DNA from 3 places in the Streptomyces sp. NPDC004111 genome. Region 3 is predicted to be linked to each of the others. Evidence: riboswitches for the same ligand, from Rfam matches in the RefSeq annotation. Region 3 holds a riboswitch; each other region holds the start of a gene.
What was found. A riboswitch is a leader RNA that binds a small molecule or an ion and turns the genes downstream of it on or off. The one in region 3 is predicted to bind cyclic di-AMP.
Positions count from the first base shown of each region.

Region 1: it holds a riboswitch for cyclic di-AMP, as region 3 does, so the genes downstream of both, ACFYVL_RS18105 (M23 family metallopeptidase) here and ACFYVL_RS34865 (M23 family metallopeptidase) in region 3, are expected to answer to the same signal.
Region 2: it holds a riboswitch for cyclic di-AMP, as region 3 does, so the genes downstream of both, ACFYVL_RS28720 (NlpC/P60 family protein) here and ACFYVL_RS34865 (M23 family metallopeptidase) in region 3, are expected to answer to the same signal.

Region 1 covers NZ_JBIAMU010000008.1:241,771-249,096, reverse strand. The annotation lists gene ACFYVL_RS18125 (CobW family GTP-binding protein) at 1-169, shown strand, start outside; gene ACFYVL_RS18120 (DNA topoisomerase (ATP-hydrolyzing) subunit A) at 379-2,832, opposite strand; gene ACFYVL_RS18115 (M16 family metallopeptidase) at 3,127-4,500, shown strand; gene ACFYVL_RS18110 (M16 family metallopeptidase) at 4,530-5,897, shown strand; cyclic di-AMP (ydaO/yuaA leader) riboswitch at 6,089-6,258, shown strand; gene ACFYVL_RS18105 (M23 family metallopeptidase) at 6,272-7,066, shown strand; gene ACFYVL_RS18100 (GntR family transcriptional regulator) at 7,289-7,326, shown strand, end outside.
Region 2 covers NZ_JBIAMU010000016.1:33,578-40,903, forward strand. The annotation lists gene pcrA (DNA helicase PcrA) at 1-1,607, opposite strand, end outside; cyclic di-AMP (ydaO/yuaA leader) riboswitch at 1,829-1,999, shown strand; gene ACFYVL_RS28720 (NlpC/P60 family protein) at 1,997-3,214, shown strand; gene ACFYVL_RS28725 (hypothetical protein) at 3,323-3,676, opposite strand; gene ACFYVL_RS28730 (NlpC/P60 family protein) at 4,042-5,124, shown strand; gene ACFYVL_RS28735 (hypothetical protein) at 5,210-5,368, shown strand; gene ACFYVL_RS28740 (alpha/beta hydrolase) at 5,384-6,502, opposite strand; gene ACFYVL_RS28745 (LuxR C-terminal-related transcriptional regulator) at 6,632-7,326, opposite strand, start outside.
Region 3 covers NZ_JBIAMU010000022.1:15,925-23,250, reverse strand. The annotation lists gene ACFYVL_RS34895 (FG-GAP-like repeat-containing protein) at 1-26, shown strand, start outside; tRNA gene ACFYVL_RS34890 (tRNA-Lys) at 151-223, shown strand; gene ACFYVL_RS34885 (MarR family winged helix-turn-helix transcriptional regulator) at 326-1,051, opposite strand; gene ACFYVL_RS34880 (NAD(P)H-binding protein) at 1,191-2,129, shown strand; tRNA gene ACFYVL_RS34875 (tRNA-Met) at 2,255-2,328, shown strand; gene ACFYVL_RS34870 (PP2C family protein-serine/threonine phosphatase) at 2,500-3,702, shown strand; cyclic di-AMP (ydaO/yuaA leader) riboswitch at 4,049-4,182, shown strand; gene ACFYVL_RS34865 (M23 family metallopeptidase) at 4,194-5,444, shown strand; gene ACFYVL_RS34860 (PrsW family glutamic-type intramembrane protease) at 5,619-7,085, opposite strand; gene trmB (tRNA (guanosine(46)-N7)-methyltransferase TrmB) at 7,253-7,326, opposite strand, start outside.

The sequences.
Region 1 (7,326 bases), on a different contig from region 3:
GAGCGAGCGCGCCATGTGGGGCGTACTGCGCTACGTACAGCAGCCGGACGATCCGGAATCGGGCGATCCGGAATCGGACGATCCCGATTCGGGCGGTCCGGAATGGGCCGGCGATCCGGAGCTGGGTGGTCCGCGATCGGCGCACCGGGAGTGGAACGGTCCGGCGTAGGGGGGCCGGAGCCGGCCGGTCCCGGGGCGCGCGAGGAGTGGCCGGGAGGTCGCGAGGGGCGCGGTGGCGCGACGCTCGTGGAGGCCGAAGCTCGCCCCTTCCGTCGCGCACTCGACGGCCGGGCCGTCGCCGGCCACGCGGGGGTGCGGGCACGCGGGGGCGCGACCGCCGCAAGACGGTCGCGCCCCCGGTCGTCCCCGGTGCGGGACCTACACCGCGCCCGCCAGCGCGGCCACCGGCTTCGCCAGTGGGGTGCCCGAGCCGTCGCGGCGCGGGTCGAGGTCCGGCAGGTCGGCAGGGGTGCCGTTCTTCTGGGCGGCCCTGGCCGGAGCGGCGCCCGCCCAGGCCAGCATCAGCGTGTCCTCGCCGCGCAGGAACCGCTGACAGCGGACGCCACCGGTGGCCCGTCCCTTGCGCGGGTACTGGTCGAACGGCGTGAGCTTGGCGGAGGACTCCGCGTCGCCCATCAGGGTGCCCTTCGAGCCCGCCACGGTGAACACCACCGCGTCCGCCGCCGGGTCCACCGCCGTGAAGGAGATCACCTTGGCGCCCGCGGCCAGCTTGATGCCCGCCATGCCGCCGGCCGGGCGGCCCTGCGGACGTACCTGCGCGGCCTGGTAGCGCAGCAGCTGGGCGTCGTCGGTGATGAAGACGAGGTCCTCCTCACCGGTGCGCAGCTCGGCCGCGCCGACGATGCGGTCGCCGTCCTTGAGGGAGATGACCTCCAACTCGTCCTTGTTCGAGGGGTAGTCCGGTACCACCCGCTTGACGACGCCCTGCTCGGTGCCGATCGCCAGGCCCGGCGACGACTCGTCGAGGGTGGTCAGGCAGATCAGGGTCTCGTCGCCCTCCAGGGAGAGGAACTCGGAGACCGGGGCGCCGCCGGAGAGGTTGGGCGCGGACGCGGTGTCCGGGAGCTGCGGCAGGTCGATGACGGCGAGGCGCAGCAGGCGTCCCGCCGAGGTCACCGCGCCGACGTCGCCACGGGCCGTGGCGGGCACCGCCGAGACGATCACGTCGTGCTTGGTGCGCCGCGCGTCGTCCAGGGCGAGCGGCTCGCCGTTGGGCGTACGGGCCAGCAGACCGGTGGAGGACAGCAGGACGCGGCACGGGTCGTCCGGGACCTCCAGCGGGACGGCGGCGACCGCGGAGGCGCCCGACTCCAGCAGGACCGTACGGCGCTCGGTGCCGAACTTCTTCGCCACCGCGGCCAGTTCGGCGGAGACCAGCTTGCGCAGCTCCGCGTCGGACTCCAGGATTCCGGTCAGCTCGTCGATCTCGCCGTTGAGCCGGTCGCGCTCCGACTCCAGCTCGATCCGGTCGAACTTGGTGAGCCGGCGCAGCGGGGTGTCCAGGATGTACTGCGTCTGGATCTCGCTCAGGCCGAAGCGCTCGATCAGGCGCTCCTTGGCCTGTGCCGAGTTCTCGCTGGAGCGGATGAGGCGGATGACCTCGTCGATGTCGATCAGCGCGACGAGCAGGCCCTCGACCAGGTGCAGCCGGTCGCGGCGCTTGGTGCGGCGGAACTCGCTGCGGCGCCGCACGACCTCGAAGCGGTGGTCGAGGTAGACCTCCAGGAGCTCCTTGAGGCCGAGCGTGAGGGGCTGGCCGTCCACCAGGGCCACGTTGTTGATGCCGAAGGACTCCTCCATCGGCGTCAGCTTGTAGAGCTGCTCCAGGACGGCCTCGGGCACGAAGCCGTTCTTGATCTCGATGACCAGGCGCAGGCCGTGCGAGCGGTCGGTGAGGTCCTTGACGTCGGCGATGCCCTGGATCTTCTTCGCGCCGACCAGGTCCTTGATCTTGGCGATCACCTTCTCCGGACCGACCGTGAAGGGCAGTTCGGTGACGACCAGGCCCTTGCGGCGCGCGGTCACGTTCTCCACCGCGGCCGTGGCGCGGATCTTGAAGGTGCCGCGGCCCTTCTCGTACGCGTCCTTGATGCCGGCCAGGCCGACGATCCGGCCGCCGGTCGGCAGGTCGGGGCCGGGCACGAAACGCATCAGCGTCTCCAGGTCGGCGCCCGGGTGCTTGATCAGGTGGCGGGCGGCGGCGACGACCTCGCCCAGGTTGTGCGGCGGCATGTTGGTGGCCATGCCCACCGCGATGCCTGTGGTGCCGTTGACCAGCAGGTTCGGGTAGGCGGCCGGCAGCGCGACGGGCTCGCGCTCCTTGCCGTCGTAGTTCGGGTTGAAGTCGACGGTGTCCTCGTCGATCGACTCCGTCATGAGCGAGGTGGCATCGGCCATCCGGCACTCGGTGTAACGCATCGCGGCCGGCGGGTCGTCGTTGCCGAGCGAACCGAAGTTGCCGTGGCCGTCGACCAGCGGCAGCCGCATCGAGAACGGCTGGGCCATCCGGACCAGCGCGTCGTAGATCGACGCGTCGCCGTGCGGGTGCAGCTTGCCCATCACCTCGCCGACGACGCGGGCGCACTTGACGTAGCCGCGGTCGGGACGCAGGCCCATCTCGTTCATCTGGTAGACGATGCGGCGGTGCACCGGCTTCATGCCGTCCCGCGCGTCCGGCAGGGCGCGCGAGTAGATCACCGAGTACGCGTACTCGAGGAAGGAGCCCTGCATCTCGTCGACGACGTCGACGTCGAGGATCTTCTCCTCGAACGCCTCGTCCGGCTGCGGGGTCTTCGTGCTGCGGCGGGCCATCGCGGCTGCGGCTCCTTCTCACTCTTGCAACGGACGGTTGCGGATCGCTGGGTGGTGCGCGGGGGTGACGCTCGGGTTGGCGCGGAGGTGGATCGGGGGTTCTGACGCCGACCATTGTGGACCGCCCCACCGACAACGCCGACCTCGACCCGTCCGTACCGGCCCGGACGCCTCTTTGACGAGGTCCCCAAGAAGGGTGTGCGAACCGGGAACTTCGCGGACTGTCGGTGCGCTTGCATACAGTGGCAGGACTTAATCGCAGGACTTGTCTCATACGCGAGCGAAGGGACGTACATGCCCATGGGTCACACGGCCACGGCGCAGGCCGGCTCAGGCGGCCTGACAGCGACCGAGCACCGGCTTGCGAACGGTCTGCGGGTGATTCTCTCCGAGGACCACCTGACCCCGGTCGCCGCGGTCTGCCTCTGGTACGACGTCGGCTCGCGCCACGAGGTCAAGGGCCGTACGGGCCTTGCCCACCTCTTCGAGCACCTGATGTTCCAGGGCTCCGCCCAGGTGCACGGCAACGGGCACTTCGAACTGGTGCAGGGCGCCGGCGGTTCGCTCAACGGCACCACCAGCTTCGAGCGCACCAACTACTTCGAGACCATGCCCGCGCACCAGCTGGAGCTGGCGCTCTGGCTGGAGGCCGACCGGATGGGCTCGCTGCTCACCGCGCTCGACGACGAGTCCATGGAGAACCAGCGCGACGTCGTCAAGAACGAGCGCCGCCAGCGGTACGACAACGTGCCCTACGGCACCGCGTTCGAGAAGCTCACCGCCCTCATGTACCCCGAGGGCCACCCCTACCACCACACCCCGATCGGCTCCATGGCCGACCTGGACGCCGCGACGCTGGAGGACGCCCGCGCCTTCTTCCGCACGTACTACGCGCCCAACAACGCGGTGCTGTCCGTGGTCGGCGACATCGACCCCGAGCAGACCCTGGCCTGGGTGGAGAAGTACTTCGGCTCGATCCCCGGCCACGACGGCAAGCAGCCGCCGCGCGACGGCTCGCTGCCCGACGTCATCGGCGGCGAACTGCGCGAGGTCGTCGAGGAGGAGGTCCCGTCGCGTGCGCTGATGGCCGCCTACCGGCTGCCCAGCGACGGCACCCGCGAGGCGGACGCCGCCGACCTGGCGCTCACCGTCCTCGGCGGCGGCGAGTCCTCCCGGCTGCACAACCGCCTCGTGCGCCGCGACCAGACCGCCGTCGCCGCCGGATTCGGCCTGCTGCGGCTGTCCGGCGCGCCCTCCCTCGGCTGGCTGGACGTCAAGACGTCCAGCGGCGTGGAGGTTCCGCGGATCGAGGCGGCCGTCGACGAGGAGCTCGCCCGGTTCGCCGAGGAGGGCCCGACGGCCGAGGAGATGGAGCGCGCCCAGGCCCAGCTGGAGCGCGAGTGGCTGGACCGGCTCGGCACGGTGGCCGGCCGCGCCGACGAACTGTGCCGGTACGCCGTGCTGTTCGGCGACCCGCAGCTCGCCCTGACCGCCGTCGGACGCGTCCTCGACATCACCGCCGAGGAGGTCCAGGCGGTGGCCAAGGCACGGCTGCGCCCCGACAACCGGGCGGTCCTGGTGTACGAGCCGCTCGCGGCAGCCGGGTCCGACGACGCCGGGCAGGACGGCGCCGTGCAGGAAGACACGCAGGAAGGGGCGGACAAGTGACGGAGACCGCAGCAGCCGTGACCAGCGACATGCAGTTCCACCCGCAGCCGCAGGCCGGCCCGGCGACACCGTGGGCCTTCCCGGCCCCCGAGCGCGGCGCGCTGCCCAACGGGCTGACCGTGCTGCGCTGCCACCGCCCCGGCCAGCGGCTGGTGGCCGTCGAGGTCTTCCTCGCCGCCCCGCTGGAGGCCGAGCCCGCGGGCCTCGACGGAGTGGCCACCATCATGTCGCGCGCCTTCACCGAGGGCACCGACAAGCACTCCGCCGAGGAGTTCGCCGCCGAGCTGGAGCGCTGCGGCGCCACCCTCGACGCGTTCGCCGACCACCCGGGCGTCCGGGTCTCCCTCGAAGTCCCGGTCTCCCGGCTGCCGAAGGCGCTCGGGCTGCTCGCGGACGCCCTGCGCGCGCCCGCGTTCGCGGACGGCGAGATCGAGCGGCTGGTGCGCAACCGGCTCGACGAGATCCCGCACGAGGCGGCCAACCCCTCGCGGCGGGCCGCCAAACAGCTCTCCAAGGAGCTCTTCCCGGCGTCGCTGCGGATGTCGCGCCCCCGGCAGGGCACCGAGGAGACGGTGAAGAGCATCGACTCCGCGGCCGTGCGCGCCTTCTACGAGGCGCACGTCCGCCCGGCCACCGCCACCGCGGTCGTCGTCGGCGACCTGGACGGCACCGACCTGGACGCCGTGCTGGCCGACACCCTGGGGGAGTGGACCGGCAACACCGCCGAGCCGCGCCCGATGACGCCCGTCACGGCCGACGACACCGGACGGGTCGTCGTCGTGGACCGTCCGGGCGCCGTCCAGACGCAGCTGCTGATCGGCCGTATCGGCGCCGACCGGCACGACCGCGTCTGGCCCGCCCAGGTGCTGGGCACGTACTGCCTGGGCGGCACCCTCACCTCCCGGCTGGACCGCGTCCTGCGCGAGGAGAAGGGCTACACGTACGGAGTACGCGCCTTCGGCCAGGTGCTGCGCTCCGCCGAGGACGGCACCGGCGCCGCCATGCTGGCCATCAGCGGCTCCGTGGACACCGAGTCGACCGGGCCCGCCCTGGAGGACCTCTGGAAGGTCCTGCGGACGCTGGCGGCCGAGGGGCTCACCGACGCCGAGCGCGACGTGGCCGTGCAGAACCTGGTGGGCGTCGCCCCGCTCAAGTACGAGACGGCGTCCGCCGTCGCGGGCACCCTGGCCGACCAGGTCGAGCAGCACCTGCCCGACGACTTCCAGGCCCAGCTGTACGCCAGGCTCGCGCAGACCGGCACCGTGGAGGCCACCGCGGCCGTCGTGAACGCCTTCCCGGTGGACCGGCTCGTCACCGTCCTGGTCGGCGACGCCGCGCGGATCGCCGAGCCGGTGCGGGCGCTCGGCATCGGTGAGGTTTCCGTCGTCACCGGCTGACAAATCAGGACAAGGAGGGCCCCGATGACTGATGAGTTGTCGGGGTCCTCCTGTATGTCCGGTTTGTTGTGGAGGTTGCGTGTCTGCCGTGTGGGCTGCGTTACAAAACCCCGTCTCTGTTTGGTGATTGAAACAGGGGCCGCTTAGCGTCGGTCCGGCTGTCCGTCAGAGTGCGCCGCAACCGCGGCACCGGACAGTCATCGCCGAGTCCCCGTCAGGCGCGAGCCTGGGGAGCCGGGGACCCACTTACGTCCCTGGGGTGAATCGGACGCCATCGCCCTTCACGGGCCGGTGGGGCCCGTAGGAGACCTTCCTGCTCCGAACCCGTCAGCTAACCCGGTAGGCGAGAAGGAAGGAAAGGAAACAGCCTCTTCATGGCGTTCACCCGTGCCGCCGGGAAGCACCGTCGTCCCTCCGTGCTGTCGCGCAGGAGCGCGAACATCGCCGGAGTTGCCGCCCTCACCACGACGGGCGTCATCGGGACGCTGGCCCCGCAGGCCCTCGCCGCCGAGCAGGACCTGACCGCCGAGGACACCGGCGCCATCCGCGCGGTCGTCCTGGAGGACACCGTGACGGACAACCTCGCCGAGAAGGTCGAGGCCCAGGCCGCCGCCCAGAAGCACGCCTACGAGAAGGCCGAGGCCGAGCGCAAGGCCGAGGAGGCCCGCCGGGCGGAGGCCAAGCGCAAGGCCGAGGCGAAGATCAAGAAGGAGCGCGAGGAGCGCGAGCGCGCCGCCCGCGAGGCCGAGCGCAAGCGCCTCAACTCCTTCCGGCTGCCGGTCGCCGGCTCCTACGTCTCCACCGGCTACCAGACCGGCGGAGCCATGTGGTCCTCCGGCAGCCACTCCGGCGTCGACTTCCACGCCTCCTCCGGCAGCTCCGTCGTCGCCGTCGGCTCGGGCACGGTCGTCGAGGCCGGCTGGGGCGGCGCGTACGGCAACAACATCGTGATCCGGATGAACGACGGTTCGTACACCCAGTACGGCCACCTCTCCTCGATCGGTGTCTCGGTCGGGCAGTCCGTCACCCCCGGCGAGCAGATAGGCCTCTCCGGCTCCACCGGCAACTCCTCCGGCCCGCACCTGCACTTCGAGGCCCGCACCTCCCCCGACTACGGTTCGGACATCGACCCGGTCGCCTACCTGCGCGGCCACGGCGTCCGCGTCTGACCGAATCCCGCGCGCGGCCCCGTACCTCCCGTCGTTTCCCCGAAGGCCCCGGCTCCTCGTGAGCCGGGGCCTTCGGCGTTCCCGCGCTTTTCCGGCAATTCTTGCGGCCCACCGGCCGCCGCGGCCAAATTTCGGCCATGAATTTCCGCCGCCCGTCGGCAGTTCGGGCCCGCTGCAATAGAGTTCCGGAAAGGCGGTTGCAGAACGGACGGAGGGACGGGCATGCGCATTCCCGCGCATTCGGTGTGTACGGCGATCCG
Region 2 (7,326 bases), on a different contig from region 3:
AGCGTGTTGAAGCGCTTGACGGCGTTGGCCGAGCGGGCGGCCATTCCGTACGCCTCGTCGACGCGGCGCAGGGCCTGCGGGAAGCTGATCCGCTCGCGCAGCGACAGTGCGTCGATCATCGCCTCGGCGCGCTCGCCGATGCCGCGCTTGGGCACGTTGAGGATGCGGCGCAGCGGGACGGTGTCCTCGGGGTTGGACAGCACGCGCAGGTACGCGAGGACGTCGCGGACCTCCTTGCGCTCGTAGAAGCGGACGCCGCCGACGACCTTGTAGGGCAGGCCGACCCGGATGAAGATCTCTTCGAAGACGCGGGACTGGGCGTTGGTGCGGTAGAAGACGGCGACGTCGCCCGCCTTGGCGTCGCCCGCGTCGGTGAGCCGGTCGATCTCCTCGGCGACGAACTGGGCCTCGTCGTGCTCGGTGTCGGCGACGTACCCGGTGATCAGGGAGCCGGCGCCGGCGTCGGTCCACAGGTTCTTCGCGCGGCGGTTCTCGTTGCGCTCGATGACGGCGTTGGCGGCGGTGAGGATCGTCTGGGTGGAGCGGTAGTTCTGCTCCAGCAGGATCGTCGTGGCGTCGGGGTAGTCCTCCTCGAACTGGAGGATGTTGCGGATGGTGGCGCCGCGGAAGGCGTAGATCGACTGGTCGGCGTCACCGACGACGCACAGCTCGCCGGGGGCGCGGCCCTCGCCGGACGGCCCGACCAGCTCCCGGACCAGGGTGTACTGGGCGTGGTTGGTGTCCTGGTACTCGTCGACCATGACGTGCCGGAAACGCATCCGGTAGTGCTCGGCGACGTCCGGGAACGCCTGGAGCAGGTGCACCGTGGTCATGATGATGTCGTCGAAGTCCAGCGCGTTCGCCTCGCGGAGGCGGGACTGGTACATCGCGTACGCCTGGGCGAGGGTCTTCTCGAAGCCGTCGGCGGCCTGGCCGGCGAAGGTCTCCTCGTCCACCAGCTCGTTCTTCAGGTTGGAGATCTTGGCGCTGAAGGACTTGGGCGGGAAGCGCTTGGGGTCCAGGTCCAGGTCGCGGCAGACCAGGGCCATCAGGCGCTTGGAGTCGGCGGCGTCGTAGATCGAGAAGGAGCTGGTGAAGCCCAGCTTCTTGGACTCGCGGCGCAGGATGCGCACGCACGCGCTGTGGAAGGTGGACACCCACATGGCGTTCGCGCGCGGGCCGACCAGGGCCTCGACGCGCTCCTTCATCTCGGCGGCGGCCTTGTTGGTGAAGGTGATGGCGAGGATCTGCCCCGGGTGCACGCCGCGGGCGGCGAGCAGGTGCGCGATGCGGTGGGTCAGCACCCGGGTCTTGCCGGATCCGGCACCGGCCACGATGAGCAGCGGCGACCCGGCGTGCACGACGGCGGCGCGCTGGTTGTCGTTCAGCCCGTCCAGGAGGGCGGCGGCGTCGACCACCGGGCGCGGGGCGCCGTCGCGGTAGTAGGCGTCGCGGGCCACCGGAGGCGCGTCGAAGGCGCCCTCGAAGAGGTCGTGCGGAACCTCCTCCTCGGGGGCACCTTCCTCGGTGTCCTCGGGGGGCGGCGGGGCCGGGTCGTCCTTGGGCTGGAGATCGGCCAGGAAACTGTCGTCAAAGAGGCTGCTCATCGCCTACCGAGTCTAGGCGGCCCCACTGACAGCCGGTCCCGGATTGCGCCACAACCTTCGGTGACCGGGCGGACACAGTCACGGCACCGCATGACGCTGCCACGACAAGGTCACGAAAATGTATCGGGCATATCGAACATCAGGCTTCCCACCCGTCACAGGGATTGGCTACGGTGCTGCGCGAGCGGCCCGTACCCCCCTCGGCGAACCGCGCCGGAAGCGGGCATCTCGCGCCGAATTCGCGCCGCCCGCACGGCGGTTCGGAACCGGGGACCCACGCGCAACACCGGGGTGAATCGGCCCGTACCCCCACGACCTGGGCCGTAGGGCGCCTTCCGTTTCCACTGCCCGAACCCGACAGCTAACCCGGTAGGCGGTCCACGGAAGGAATGCCTGTCTTGGCATCGCATCGCAAGCCGCGCCCCCGCGCCTCGTCGCTGATCCGGTCCTCCGCCCCCGGCATCGGCGTCACGACCGCCGCCCTGGTCACGGTCGGCCTGGTCACCCAGTCCGCGCAGGCCGCTCCGGCCGCGCCGAAGCCGACGGTCGAGGACGTCCAGAAGAAGGTCGACGACCTGTACCGGCAGGCCGGTGCGGAGACGCAGAAGTACAACCAGGCCAAGGAGGCCACCGCGCGCCAGCGCGAGAAGGTCTCCGGGCTGCTCGACGACGTCGCCCGGCGCACCGACAGGCTGAACGAGGCCCGGCGCACGCTCGGCACCTTCGCCGCCTCGCAGTACCGCAGCGGGTCGGTCGGTCCCACCGCCGCGATGCTGCTGGCCAAGGACCCGCAGTCGTACTTCGACTCGCGCCGGCTGATGTCCCGGGCGACCGAGCGGCAGAAGAAGCTGATCGCCGACTACGGCGCGCAGCAGCAGTCGGCGGCGAGGAAGCGGGCCGAGGCGACCGGCGGCCTGGAGAAGCTGACCGCGTCGCAGGCCACCCTGCGCCGGTCCAAGCAGGAGGTGCAGAACAAGCTCGCGCAGGCCCGCGGGCTGCTGTCGCGGCTGACCGCCGAGGAGAAGGCCAGGCTCGCGGAGCTGGAGCGGCAGCGCGAGGCGCAGGCCAAGCGCCGGGCGGACGAGATGGCGCGGCAGCAGGCCGCGGAGGAGGCCCGGCGGGAGAAGGACGAGGCCGCGCGGAAGGCGCGGGAGAAGGAGAAGGAGAAGCAGGACCCGGGCAGCGGTACGGGAACCGGGACCGGCACCGGTTCCGGGACGGGCTCCGGCACCGGTTCCGGGAGCGACAGCGGCTACGCGGCCAAGGCCGCGAAGGTGCTGGCCTTCGCCCGCGCCCAGATCGGCAAGCCGTACGTCTGGGGGGCGACCGGCCCCGCCTCGTACGACTGCTCGGGGCTGACGCAGGCCGCCTGGCGGGAGGCCGGGGTGAAGCTGCCGCGGACCACCTGGGACCAGGTGAAGGTCGGCACTTCGGTCGCCACCAAGGACCTGAAACCCGGTGACCTGGTCTTCTTCTACGACGACATCAGCCACGTCGGCATCTACAAGGGCGACGGCATGATGATCCACGCGCCCAAGCCGGGGGCGAACGTGCGCGAGGAGTCGATCTACTACATGCCGATCTACGGCAGCGTACGGCCGGCCTGAGCCTCCCGGGCCCGGACGGCTCGGGCCCCCGGACCGCCGAGGTCCGCGGGGCGGCTCAGGCCCCCGGGCGGCCCAGGTCAAACGGACGGCCCGCGGCGACCGGGCGGCTCAGGTCCACAGGACGGCGATGAAGATGTTGGCGACCGTCAGTCCGCCGACCGCGCCGAACAGGCCCTTCTCCACCTTCTCCTCGTCGCGCTTGACGTAGACGAGCCCGAGGATCACCACCAGGACCGCCAGCTTGACGCCGATCTTGATGTTGTTGACGGAGTGGTCCTGGGCCTGGTGGATGCCGACCAGGATCATGCCGGTGACCAGCATCGTCAGCGCGCCGTGCAGCATCGCGGGGGTGAAGCGGGCGGTACCGGCGCCCATCGCCTTCATCTGGGTCAGGAAGCCGCCGAGCAGCGCGGCGATGCCGATGATGTGCAGGCCTACGAAGACATGCGTGAGTACGTCCATGTGGCGGAGCCTAGCCAGGCCTTATCAGGCTTCTTCCGGCAGGGCGGGCACTTGTGCCCCCTCGGTCACGGAGAGAGCGGAAGTGTAGATTCCGCCCGCATTCGCCCGATCGCACGCGGACAGCCGTACGCCACTTTCGATCACTAGTGGTCATTCGAAGGCTGCGCCGTGACGCCCAGGTTTAGCGTCCCTCCCCAGGTGGCCGACTCCCCACACCGTCCCGACCCCGGGCCGGTCGTCGGCCGCACCGCCGAGAGAATCCGGCGGCGGCCCCGTATCCCCCCTGGTCGGGGCCGCCGCCGGACGCGTACGGAAGGCTCGTGCGCGACGGACGGACGCACCCGTGGAAGGACGTGAAGGCCCTCGTGGCATCGCACCGGAAGCCCAAGCCGCGCTCACTCACCGGCGGCACCGCTCGTACCGCCCGTACCACCGCGGTCACCCTCGCACTGGCGGGGGCGGCGGGCACCACCGCCCTGGAGGGCACCGCACACGCGGAACCGAACCTCACCCCGGCGCAGATCAAGTCGAAGGTCGACAAGCTCTACCACGACGCCGAGACCGCCACCGAGGCGTACAACGGGGTCAAGGAGAAGTCGGACCGCACGAAGAAGTCCCTGGACTCGCTCCGGGACCAGGCGGCACGCAAGACCGAGCGGCTCAACGCGGCCCGCCGGTCGCTCGGCTCGCTGGCCACCGCGCAGTACCGCACCGGGGGCGTCGAGCCCGCCCTCCAGGTCGCGCTGTCCTCGGACCCCGACCGCTATCTGGAGCGGGCCGCGCTCGCCGGACGCGCCGGGGAGCGGCAGGCGGCCAAGGTGCGGGACGCGCACCGGCAGGTCGTCGAGATCGGCCGGCTGCGGGCCGCCGCGGACCGGCGCTTCACCGAACTCACCGCGGAACAGAGCGAGCTGAAGAAGCAGAAGGCGACGATCCAGCAGAAGATCGCCGGGGCCGAACAGCTGCTGGCACGGCTCGGCGCCGAGGACCGGGCCCGGTACGCCGCCCAGGACGGGCACGGCGAGGCGGGCGGTGAGCGCGCGGACCGCGGGTCCTCGGGGCGTGCCGAGATGCCGCGCGGCGGCACCCGGGCCCCCAACGCCCGCGCCGCGCAGGCCGTCGCGTTCGCCTACGGCGCGCTCGGCAAGCCCTATGTCTGGGGCGCCACCGGCCCCTCCTCCTTCGACTGCTCCGGGCTGACGCAGGCCGCCTGGCGCTCGGCGGGGGTCTCGCTGCCGCGGACCACGTACACCCAGATCAACGCGGGACAGCGGGTCGCGCGTTCCCAGCTCGCGCCGGGAGACCTGCTGTTCTTCTACTCCGGCATCACCCACGTCGGCCTGTACATCGGCGACGGCCGGATGATCCACGCCCCGCGGCCCGGCGCCCCGGTGCGGATCGCGCCGATCGACCAGATGCCGCTGACGGGGGCGACCCGGCCGGCCTGATCCACAGCATCAGCGGGCCGGGCCCGGGTACAAGCCCGGCAGGGCCGTGACCTCCACGGCGCACTGGACGACCGGAGGGACAGCCATGCCGGGCATCTTCGACAAGCTCAAGAGGTACGCGCGCAGTCCGCAGGGGCGCCGCACCATCGCCAGGGGCCGCCGCGAGGCGGCCGACCCGCGCAGGCGCGCCCAGGCCAAGCAGCTCTTCGGCAGGCTGCGCGGCGGACGAGGCCGCCGCGCCTGACCGCCGCGCCACCCGCTACTTGCCGACCTGCTCCGACAGCCAGTGGAAGACCTCCGGCACCTGCTGCTTCCACACGCTGGTGCCATGGGGTCCGCTCAGCTTCACCACGCGCACCGTCGTCGGCTTCTTCGCGACGCCCTTGAGCGCGGTGCCGCTCTCGTAGCCGTCGCCCGCCGCACCCGAGACGAACAGTGCGGTGCGCGGCGGCCGGTGCGCCGCGTTCGCCGCCTTGAGCAGGTGGTACGGGTTGTTGGCGCGGCGCAGTTCGGGGGTGGCCGCGGTGAGCGCGGCGGGTTCGCCGTTGGGATCGTTGAAGCCGGAGAGGCTGAACGCGGCCCGGTAGCGGTCGGGGTGCGCGACGGCCAGCTTGGCCGCGCAGTGCGCGCCCGCCGAGTAGCCGCCGACGGCCCAGTCCACGGCCCTGTCCGAGGCTCGGAAGGTGTCGGAGACCATCTTCCGCACGTCCACGCTCAGCCAGGTCTCGGCGTTGACCTTGCCGGGGGTGTTGGCGCAGCCGGTGTCGGTCTGGTCGCCGAGCAGGGTGGTGCGCGGCGAGACCAGGATGAACGGCTTGACCTTGCCCTGCTCCATGAGCGGCTTGAGCTGCTTGTTGACCTGGAGGGTGCCGAACCAGGCCTTGGCCGAGCCGGGGTAGCCGGGCAGCAGCTCGACCACCGGGAACTTCGTGTCCTTGTGGGCGGGGTCGTCGTACTGCGGGGGCAGCCACACGTACACCTCGCCCTCGACGCCGGAGATCCGGCCCCGGAGCTGGGTGACCTGGACGCCCTCGCCCATCCTGGCGTCACCGGCCGGTTTGAACTCGGCCACCTGCTTCGGCTGGTCGGCGGGCTTCTGGCCGCCGGTGCCGTCGGGGCCCAGGTCGGCCGCGGTGCCGACGTGGTCGCCGGTGCCGAGCAGGTCCTCCCAGGTGTCGTACAGGCCGTTGGCGTTGTTGACCGCGACGAAGACCACGGTGATGGCGGTGATCTGGGCGAACAGCAGCATCAGCAGCCGCAAGAGGCCGCGCACCACGGCCGGCCCGCGCACCCGGCTCCACACCGCGAGCGGCAGGACGACCGCGAGCGCGAGCAGCACGATCGCGGTCACGAAGAAGGGGGTCCCCGTCAGACTCATCACATGAGTACTAGAGGGCCGGGATTCGGCCCGGGTTGCCGGACTTCACGGCACTGTCACGCGCCTCACACCCGTGCCGCACCCCCGTCCGCACAGAACCGCAGGTGAGAACCTCTGTGCGGCTTTCCGTCAGACCAGCCGCCGGGCCGTCGCCCAGCGGGTCAGCTCGTGCCGGTTGGAGAGCTGGAGCTTGCGGAGCACCGCGGAGACGTGCGACTCGACCGTCTTCACCGAGATGAACAGCTGCTTGGCGATCTCCTTGTACGCGTAGCCGCGGGCGATCAGCCGCAGCACCTCGCGCTCGCGCTGGGTGAGGCGGTCCATGTCCTCGTCGACCGGCGGCGCGTCCGTGGAGGCGAAGGCGTCCAGGACGAAGCCGGCCAGCCGCGGCGAGAAGACCGCGTCGCCGTCCTGCACCCGGAACACCGAGTTGATCAGGTCGGCGCCGGTGATCGTCTTGGTGACGTAGCCGCGGGCGCCGCCCCGGATGACGCCGATGACGTCCTCCGCCGCGTCCGACACCGACAGCGCCAGGAACCGTACGGGCCGCTCGGCGTCCGACATCAGGGGCGCGCACCGGCGCAGTACCTCCACGCCGCCGCCGCCCGGCAGGTGCACGTCGAGGAGGACCACCTCGGGCCGGGTCGCGGTGATGACGGTGACCGCCTGGTCGACGTCGGCCGCCTCGCCCACCACCTCGACGCCGGTGGTGTCGGTCTGCCCGATCTCCGCCTGCACTCCGGTGCGGAACATCCGGTGGTCGTCGACCAGCACCACCCTGACGTGCCGGTCCGCTCCCCCGGTGCCGCCCTGCTCGCTCGTGC
Region 3 (7,326 bases):
GGCAGGGCTACAAGTCCCTGTTCTGACCGCCTCCCGGCCGTGCGCCGGACCGTGTTCGCGTGCGGGGTGGTCCCCCCGGGCACCACCCCGCACGCGATACCCGATCGGTTGTCGGGAGCCGGGCAGCTATGCTCTTGGGAGTCCTGCCGGGGGCCATTAGCTCAATTGGCAGAGCAGCGGACTTTTAATCCGTTGGTTGTCGGTTCGAGTCCGACATGGCCTACAGGACGAAGTGAGAGGCTCACGCCTCTGACCTGCGGGGGAGCGCCCCGACCGGTTCACACCGGTCGGGGCGCTCCGTCGTTTCCCGGGCGGCGGCGCCCCGTCAGCCCTCGCTCGCCCGCTGGTTCCCGCGCGTCGCGAGCGCGTTCTGGTCGGCCACGTAACGCAGCATCAGGCGGGCGAACTCCAGACGGTCGCGCTCCGGCCAGGCGGCGGTGACGTACTCGAAGGCGTCGCGCTGGTGGCGGCGGAAGCGGACCATCAGCTCCCGGCCCTCGGGGCTCAGGTGCAGGACCGTGCGGCGGCCGTCCTGCTGGGAGGCGGCGCGGATCAGGTAGCCCGCGGAGATGCAGTCGGACACCATGCGGCTGGCCACGGACGGGTCCACGTTCAGGTACGTGGCGACGGCGCCGACGGTGACCTCGCAGGGACCGGGCCCGGCGGCGCGTGCGGTCCGTGGCTGCGGGGTGCTCCGGTCGGCGGGGGTGGCCCCTTCGGCCGAGGTGGCCCTTTCGGCCAGGGTGGCCTTTTCGGCCTCCAGCACGATGTTGAGGACCAGCGTCCGGCTCAGGTCCTTGGGGCAGAACGGATTCGCGACCTCCAGGAGCGAGGACCTGCGCAGCTTCCCGAACGCCTGGCCGACCGCGTCCAGCAGCGCGTCCGCGTCCAGTGCCCCGATGGCGTCCAGCACGCCGGTGTCAGGCCCGCCTGTGTCCCGCCCACTCGTGTCAGGCCCGTCCGTGTCCGGCCCGCCCGTGTCCGGCTCGTCGTCCCTGGTCGGCGGCCCGTCCCCGGCCGGCCGGCCGTCCGCCGTTTCGTGCTTCTTCATGGCCGCATCGTACGCAAGGGCCGTGCGCGCCACATATATGTGTTGACCTGAAAATGCGTGCATGGAAGCATGTATATGCGCTCGGTCAAAGAATTGGCCGGGCGGATCCGTCGAGCAAGTCGATCCACGGGAGCTTCGCGTGTCCTTCCTCCTCACCGGTGCCCGCGGCCAGGTCGCCCGAGCCGTCGCCGAACGCCTGGTCGCAGCCGGACACGGCGGTGGTCCCGGCGGTCCGGCCGCCGCTGCCGGGTCCGCCGGGGCCGTCCGTACCGCCGGGTCGTTCGTCCGTGTGGCCAGTGCCCGTCCCGCCGAGCTGGTCCCGCCGGACGGGACCGAGGCCGTCGAGATGGTGCTGGACCGGCCCGAGACCTTCGCCGCCGCGCTGGCCGGCGTACGGCAGGTCTTCCTCTATCCGGTGCCCGCCGGAATCCACGAGCTGATCAAGGCCGCCGAGGCCGCCGGGGTCGAGCACGTGGTGCTGATGTCCTCCGCCGCCGTCCTCGCCTCCGACGCCGAGACCCATCCGATCGCCGCGCACCACCTCCAGGTCGAGCGCGCGCTCGCCGAGTCCGCGCTGACCAGCACGTTCCTGCGGCCGGGCGCCTTCGCCAGCAACTCGTTCAGCTGGGCCGGGCCGATCGGCCAGGGGCAGCCGGTGGCCCTCCCGTACCCGGACGCGCGGGTCGTCCCCATCCATCCCGCGGACATCGCCGACATCGCGTTCGCAGCGATGACCGGAGCGGGAGAGGGGCGCGAAGGGGGCGTCGGCGGCTCTCTCGCCGGACGTACGGTCGCGCTCACCGGCGCCGAGCCGCTGTCCTTCCGCGAGCAGCTGGCGATCATCGCGGAGGAGACCGGACGGGAGGTCCGCGTCGAGCACATCGGGCGCGCCGAGGCCGAGGAGCAGATGGGCCGCCACATGCCCGCCCGGATGGTGACCGCGCTGCTCGACATCTGGGCTGCCGCCGAGGGCGGTCCCGCGGAGATCGCCGACACCACCGAGACCCTGCTCGGCCGCCCGGCCAGGACCTTCCGGCAGTGGGCGCGGGAGAACGCGGGGGCCTTCGAGGGACGCTGAGTCCGAGGGGCGCTGAGCGGGTGGGGCGAGGGGGCGGTGCGGGCCGTCCCCGTGGCCGCTCCGCGCGGGTGGCCGCCCCCGTGGTCAAAGCCGCCGCCCGGATGGCGTAGGGTTGTGTTCACCGACGCGGGGTGGAGCAGCTCGGTAGCTCGCTGGGCTCATAACCCAGAGGTCGCAGGTTCAAATCCTGTCCCCGCTACTGAAGACCTGAGGCCCGGAACTCGACAGAGTTCCGGGCCTCAGGCGTGTGCGGACCTACCGGGCCTCGTGCCGGACGCGCACGCGGCCCGTCCCCCACATGGCGGATGCCGATTCGCCCTGCGGCGCGGCTCCGGCAAGCCTGGGTGGGGAGCGGTACCGTCCGCACCCGGTGCGGACCTGGGCAGGAGAGCAGACGGTGGCGGGGTACGAGCGCGGTCGCGACGGGGTCGAGGGCGGGGCCGACCAGGCGGAGAAGGGCCGCAGGAGCAGGCGGTTCGTACGGACGCTGCCCCCTCTCATGATCATCGGTGGGGCCGTCTTCGACGCGTCCTCGCCGCCGAACTTCACCGCCGCCCCGCTGTTCGCCGCGGCTCCGCTGGTCGCCGCCCCCTTCTTCGGTCTCGCCGCCACCGTGCTGACGGCGGTCGCCTCGGTGCTGGCCGTGGTGGGGCTGCGCATCCACGACGACTCGCTGAAGAGGGTGCTGTCGGTGACCGAGCTGGTGACGGTGCTGACCGTCGCCGTGCTGGCCGTCTTCATCAACCGGGTCGTGCGCCGCGGGGACCGGCGGCTCGCCTCGGTGCGGGTCATCGCGGAGGCCGCCCAGCGGGCCGTCGTCCCCACGCCGCCGGAGAGCATCGGCGGACTGCAGATCGCGGCGCGGTACGAGGCGGCGGAGGCGGACGCGTTCATCGGCGGCGACCTCTTCGCGGTGCAGGACACCCCGCACGGGGTGCGGCTGGTCGTGGGGGACGTACGGGGCAAGGGGCTGGAGGCCGTCGAGGCGGTCGCGGTGGTGGTGGGCGCGTTCCGGGAGGCGGCCGAGACGGAGAGCACCCTGGAGGGCGTCGCGCAGCGGCTGGAACGGGCGCTGGCCAGGGAGGGCCGGCGGCGCGAGGGACTGGACGCGATGGAGGGGTTCACGACGGCGGTGCTCGCCGAGATCCCGCGCGCCGGGGGCGTCGTACGGCTGGTGAACCGGGGGCATCCCGAGCCGCTGCTGCTGTACGCGGACGGCGAGCTGGACGTGCTGACGCCGGAGGAGTTCGCGCTGCCGCTGGGGATGGGCGACCTGGGGGACTGGCCGGACCGGGCGCGGGAGGTCCGCTTCCCCGGTGGTTCGACGCTGGTGTTCTACACGGACGGGCTCTCCGAGGCGCGGGACGCGGCGGGTGTCTTCTACGACCCGGCGCTGCGGCTGCACCGGTCGCTGTTCCCCGGCCCCGAGGCCGTGCTGGAGGCGCTGACGAGCGACGTACGGGTGCACACCGGCGGCAAGCAGACGGACGACATGGCGCTGCTCGCGGTGGGGCGGCCGGGCGAGGGGCAGCCCGCCCGGCGGCGGACCGTGGAGATCGTGAAACGGCCCTGAGGGCCGGGTGCGGGACCGCGCGGCCGGCGGGGGCTCGGCGGCGGGCCGGGCACCGCGGCGCGATGGCTACGGGTTGTTACGGGGCGTGCTCGAAGGGGCGCGCTCCGCATAACAATTGACGATCTATCAGTTGTGGAGAGTTTGCGCGCAAGGCAACGCGAGTGACCGAAGGGGCGTCAGGGGGCCGTTGGGTCGCCCTGTTTGATGGCCTTTTGGGGCTGATGTCCTGGCCATCGATGCGCGCTCTGCGTTAACGATCAACAGGAACGGCTTGGAAATCCACTTGTGTGTCTATTAACGTTCGATAACGCAGCGCGGTCGTCCCAGCCGTCGTCAGAGACGGCGCCGTGCGCGTGCGCCGAATTCCGTGAGGAAACCGGGGAACCACCAATTGGGGTGAATCGGGCCGAACCTGGCCCGTAGGAGACCTTCCTGCTCCGAACCCGTCAGCTAACCCGGTAGGCGAGAAGGAAGGAAAGGAGCGCGCCTCCGTGGCGTCCAACAGGCCTGCCCCCGAGTCCCCCGCAGCCCCCGCTTTCTCGTACGGGGCGTACGGCGTCCCGAACGACACCGACGGGACGGAGGGCACCGGCCACGGCTACGGCTACGGCGCCACCGCGACGATGCCGACGGTCCCGGCGCAGCAGCAGCGCGGCGGCTACGAGGGCTTCGTGGAGTTCGACGGTCCGCCCGCCTCCACCGAGGAGTGGAACCCCACCGAGGACTCCGTCGTTCCGGTCCGCGGCAAGCACCGGGTCGCCAAGCAGCGCGGCTCGCTGGCCCGCAGTTCCACCGTGCTGGGCGTCGGTGTGATCGCGGCCGTCGGCGCGGGCGGCATCGCCACCGCGCAGGACAAGCCCGCCGTCTCCATATCGCTGCCGGACCAGATCTCCGATTCCCTCGACTCCCTCGCCGACGCCCTGCCGGACGCCAAGTCCCTGCCGGGTGTCGGCGCTCTGGTTTCCGGCTCCGACGACGAGAAGCCGGGCTCCGGGTCCGGTACCGGGGAGGAGCTGATGGCCGCCCCCGCCCCCGCGGCGGCTCCCGTCGCCGCCACCGACCAGGCCGGGCACGCCGTCGGACAGCAGCCGGGCGCGGGCGACAGCCTGCGCGCCCGCATCCTCCAGCAGGCCGAGCAGCAGCGCTCCGCCGCCGACGCCGCCGTCCGGGAGGCCGCCCGCGCGCAGGCCGTCAAGGACGCCGCAGCCGAGGCGAAGAAGCAGCGCGACGAGGCCCACGCGAAGGCCGAGAAGGCCGCCCGGGAGAAGGCCGAGGCCGAGGAGCGCGCCAAGGCCGCCGCCGCGGCGAAGGCGGAGGCCGAGCGGCTCGCCAAGCTGGCCGCCAGCTACTCGCTGCCCACCTCGGGCTACTACCTCAGCGCCACCTTCGGGCAGTCCGGCTCGATGTGGTCCTCGGGCCACCACACCGGACTCGACTTCGCGGCCGGTGCCGGCACCCCGGTCAAGGCCGTCCACCAGGCGACCGTCAAGTCGGCCAACTACTCCGGCAGCTACGGCTACCGGATCGTCCTCGAACTGCCCGACGGCACCGAGGTCTGGTACTGCCACCTCTCCCAGATGAACGTCTCGCCCGGCGAGAAGGTCTCCACCGCCCAGGTCATCGGCAACGTCGGCGCCACCGGCAACGTGTCCGGCGCGCACCTGCACCTGGAGGTGCACACCCCGGGCGGCGACGGCATCGACCCGGCCGCGTGGCTGCGCGGCAAGGGCCTCACCCTCTGACGCGGCGCTCCACCCCGCTACCCGGTCCCCGCCCCGTGCGGGGACCGCGGTCTGCCGAACTCCGGCAGTCCTGGCGCTCACCCCCCGACGCCAGGGCTGCCGGTTCGCATGTGCGGCCACGCGCCGTGCCACCTGCCGCCGCACGCCCCGGCCACCGGTCCGCGGCCGACGGCCTCAGCGCCTGTACGGGTTGTACGCCGCCGCGTACGCCGGGTGGTACGGCGGCGGCAGCATCCGTATGCGCCCGGTGACCTGGGCCGCGTACACCAGCGCCGGGCTCGCGATCCGCTTGCGCTGCCATAGCCGGTGCAGCAGTTCGCGCTCGCGGGCGGTGAACTCGGCCGCCGCCTCGGAGCAGGCCACGGCGCGCCGGGCCCGGTACCGCAGAAAGGCGAGAGCGGTGGCGGCCCGCTCGTACTCGGCGACCGCGCGGGCGCCGTCCGGGCCGTACGACCGGGCCGCGTACCCCTGGGCCAGCGAGCGGGCCCGCATCGACGACAGGGCCGGCGGTTCGGCCGGCTCCAGCCAGCCCGCGGCGGCGTACGCGGGCAGCTCGGCGCCGAGCAGCCGCAGTTCGCGCTGCCGGGTCCAGATCGACAGCCAGGTCAGGAACGCGAACACCGGCACCATGAACAGCCCGTACACCGCGTAGAAGCCGAACGGGCCGAAGGCCGCCGACCCGTTCCACAGGGCGTGCATGCCCATGGCCAGGAGCAGCCCGAGCAGCGGCAGCGCGACCCGGCGGACCCGCGCCCAGGCACCGGACCTGCCCCGGCGGGCGGGCACGAGCGCCACCAGCCCGAAGCCGATGCCGGTCAGCACGGTGAACAGGGGATGCGCGAACGGCGACATGATCACCCGGACGAAGAAGGTGCCCGCGGTCACCGAGCCCAGACCGGAGAACCCGAACGCCTGGTCCTCGCCGAAGGCGTTGCCCAGATAGAGGATGTTCTCGGTGAAGGCGAAGCCGGTCGCGGTGAAGCCCGCGACCACCACCCCGTCCACGATCCCGGTGAAGTCCCGTCTGCGGAACAGGAAGATCAGCAGGATCGCCACCGCCTTCGCGGACTCCTCGACGACCGGTGCCACGACCGTCGCGCCGAGCGTGTCCGCCCCGTCGGGATCGGCGGTGGCCACGGCTATCCACCGCACGGCGAAGCTGTTGGCGGTGATCGCCACGAGTGCGGCGGCGCAGGAGCCCCAGGTGAAGGCGAAGATCATGTTCCGCCAGGGGCCCGGCTCGACCCGGTCCAGCCAGCGGAACGCCATCACCAGCAGCGGCACCGGGAAGACCGCGAGACCGAGGCCGACCAGGAACCCCCGGGTGCCGGTCTGCTCCCGTACGAGAGCGAGCAGGACCAGCCCCGACAGGGCGAGCAGCAGGATCAGCGTGGTGGCCCGGACCGCCTTGCTGCGCCAGAAGCGGCTGGCGCGCACCCGGTGGGCCAGTCGGCGGCCGGGGAACGAGCGGCGCGGCGCGTCCCCCTGCCAGGGCCCGGGTCCCGGCTGCTGCCAGTGCGCGGGCTCCTCGACGGCGTCGAACCGCGGCCCGGCGTCCCCCGTCGCGGGTTCGGGAACCCGCGCGGGGCCGGGCACCGGCACGGCCGGGTGCGGAGGCTGCGGTTCGTACGTCTCGTACATCCAACGACCCTAACGAGTGCCACCGACAGCCGCGACGCCCTGTGGACAAAGCCTGTGGACAACCGAGGGATCGCGCCGTTGGGCCCGCCGGACGCACGGCGCCGGACCACCGGACGTACGTCGTCCGGGTACGTCGCCCGGTACGTGGGGCGGCGGGCCGGGGCAGGTCAGGCCGGGCGGGCGACCCGGCGGAACAGCAGGTCGTGCACCACGTGCCCCTTGTCCAGGCCCTGGCCCTCGA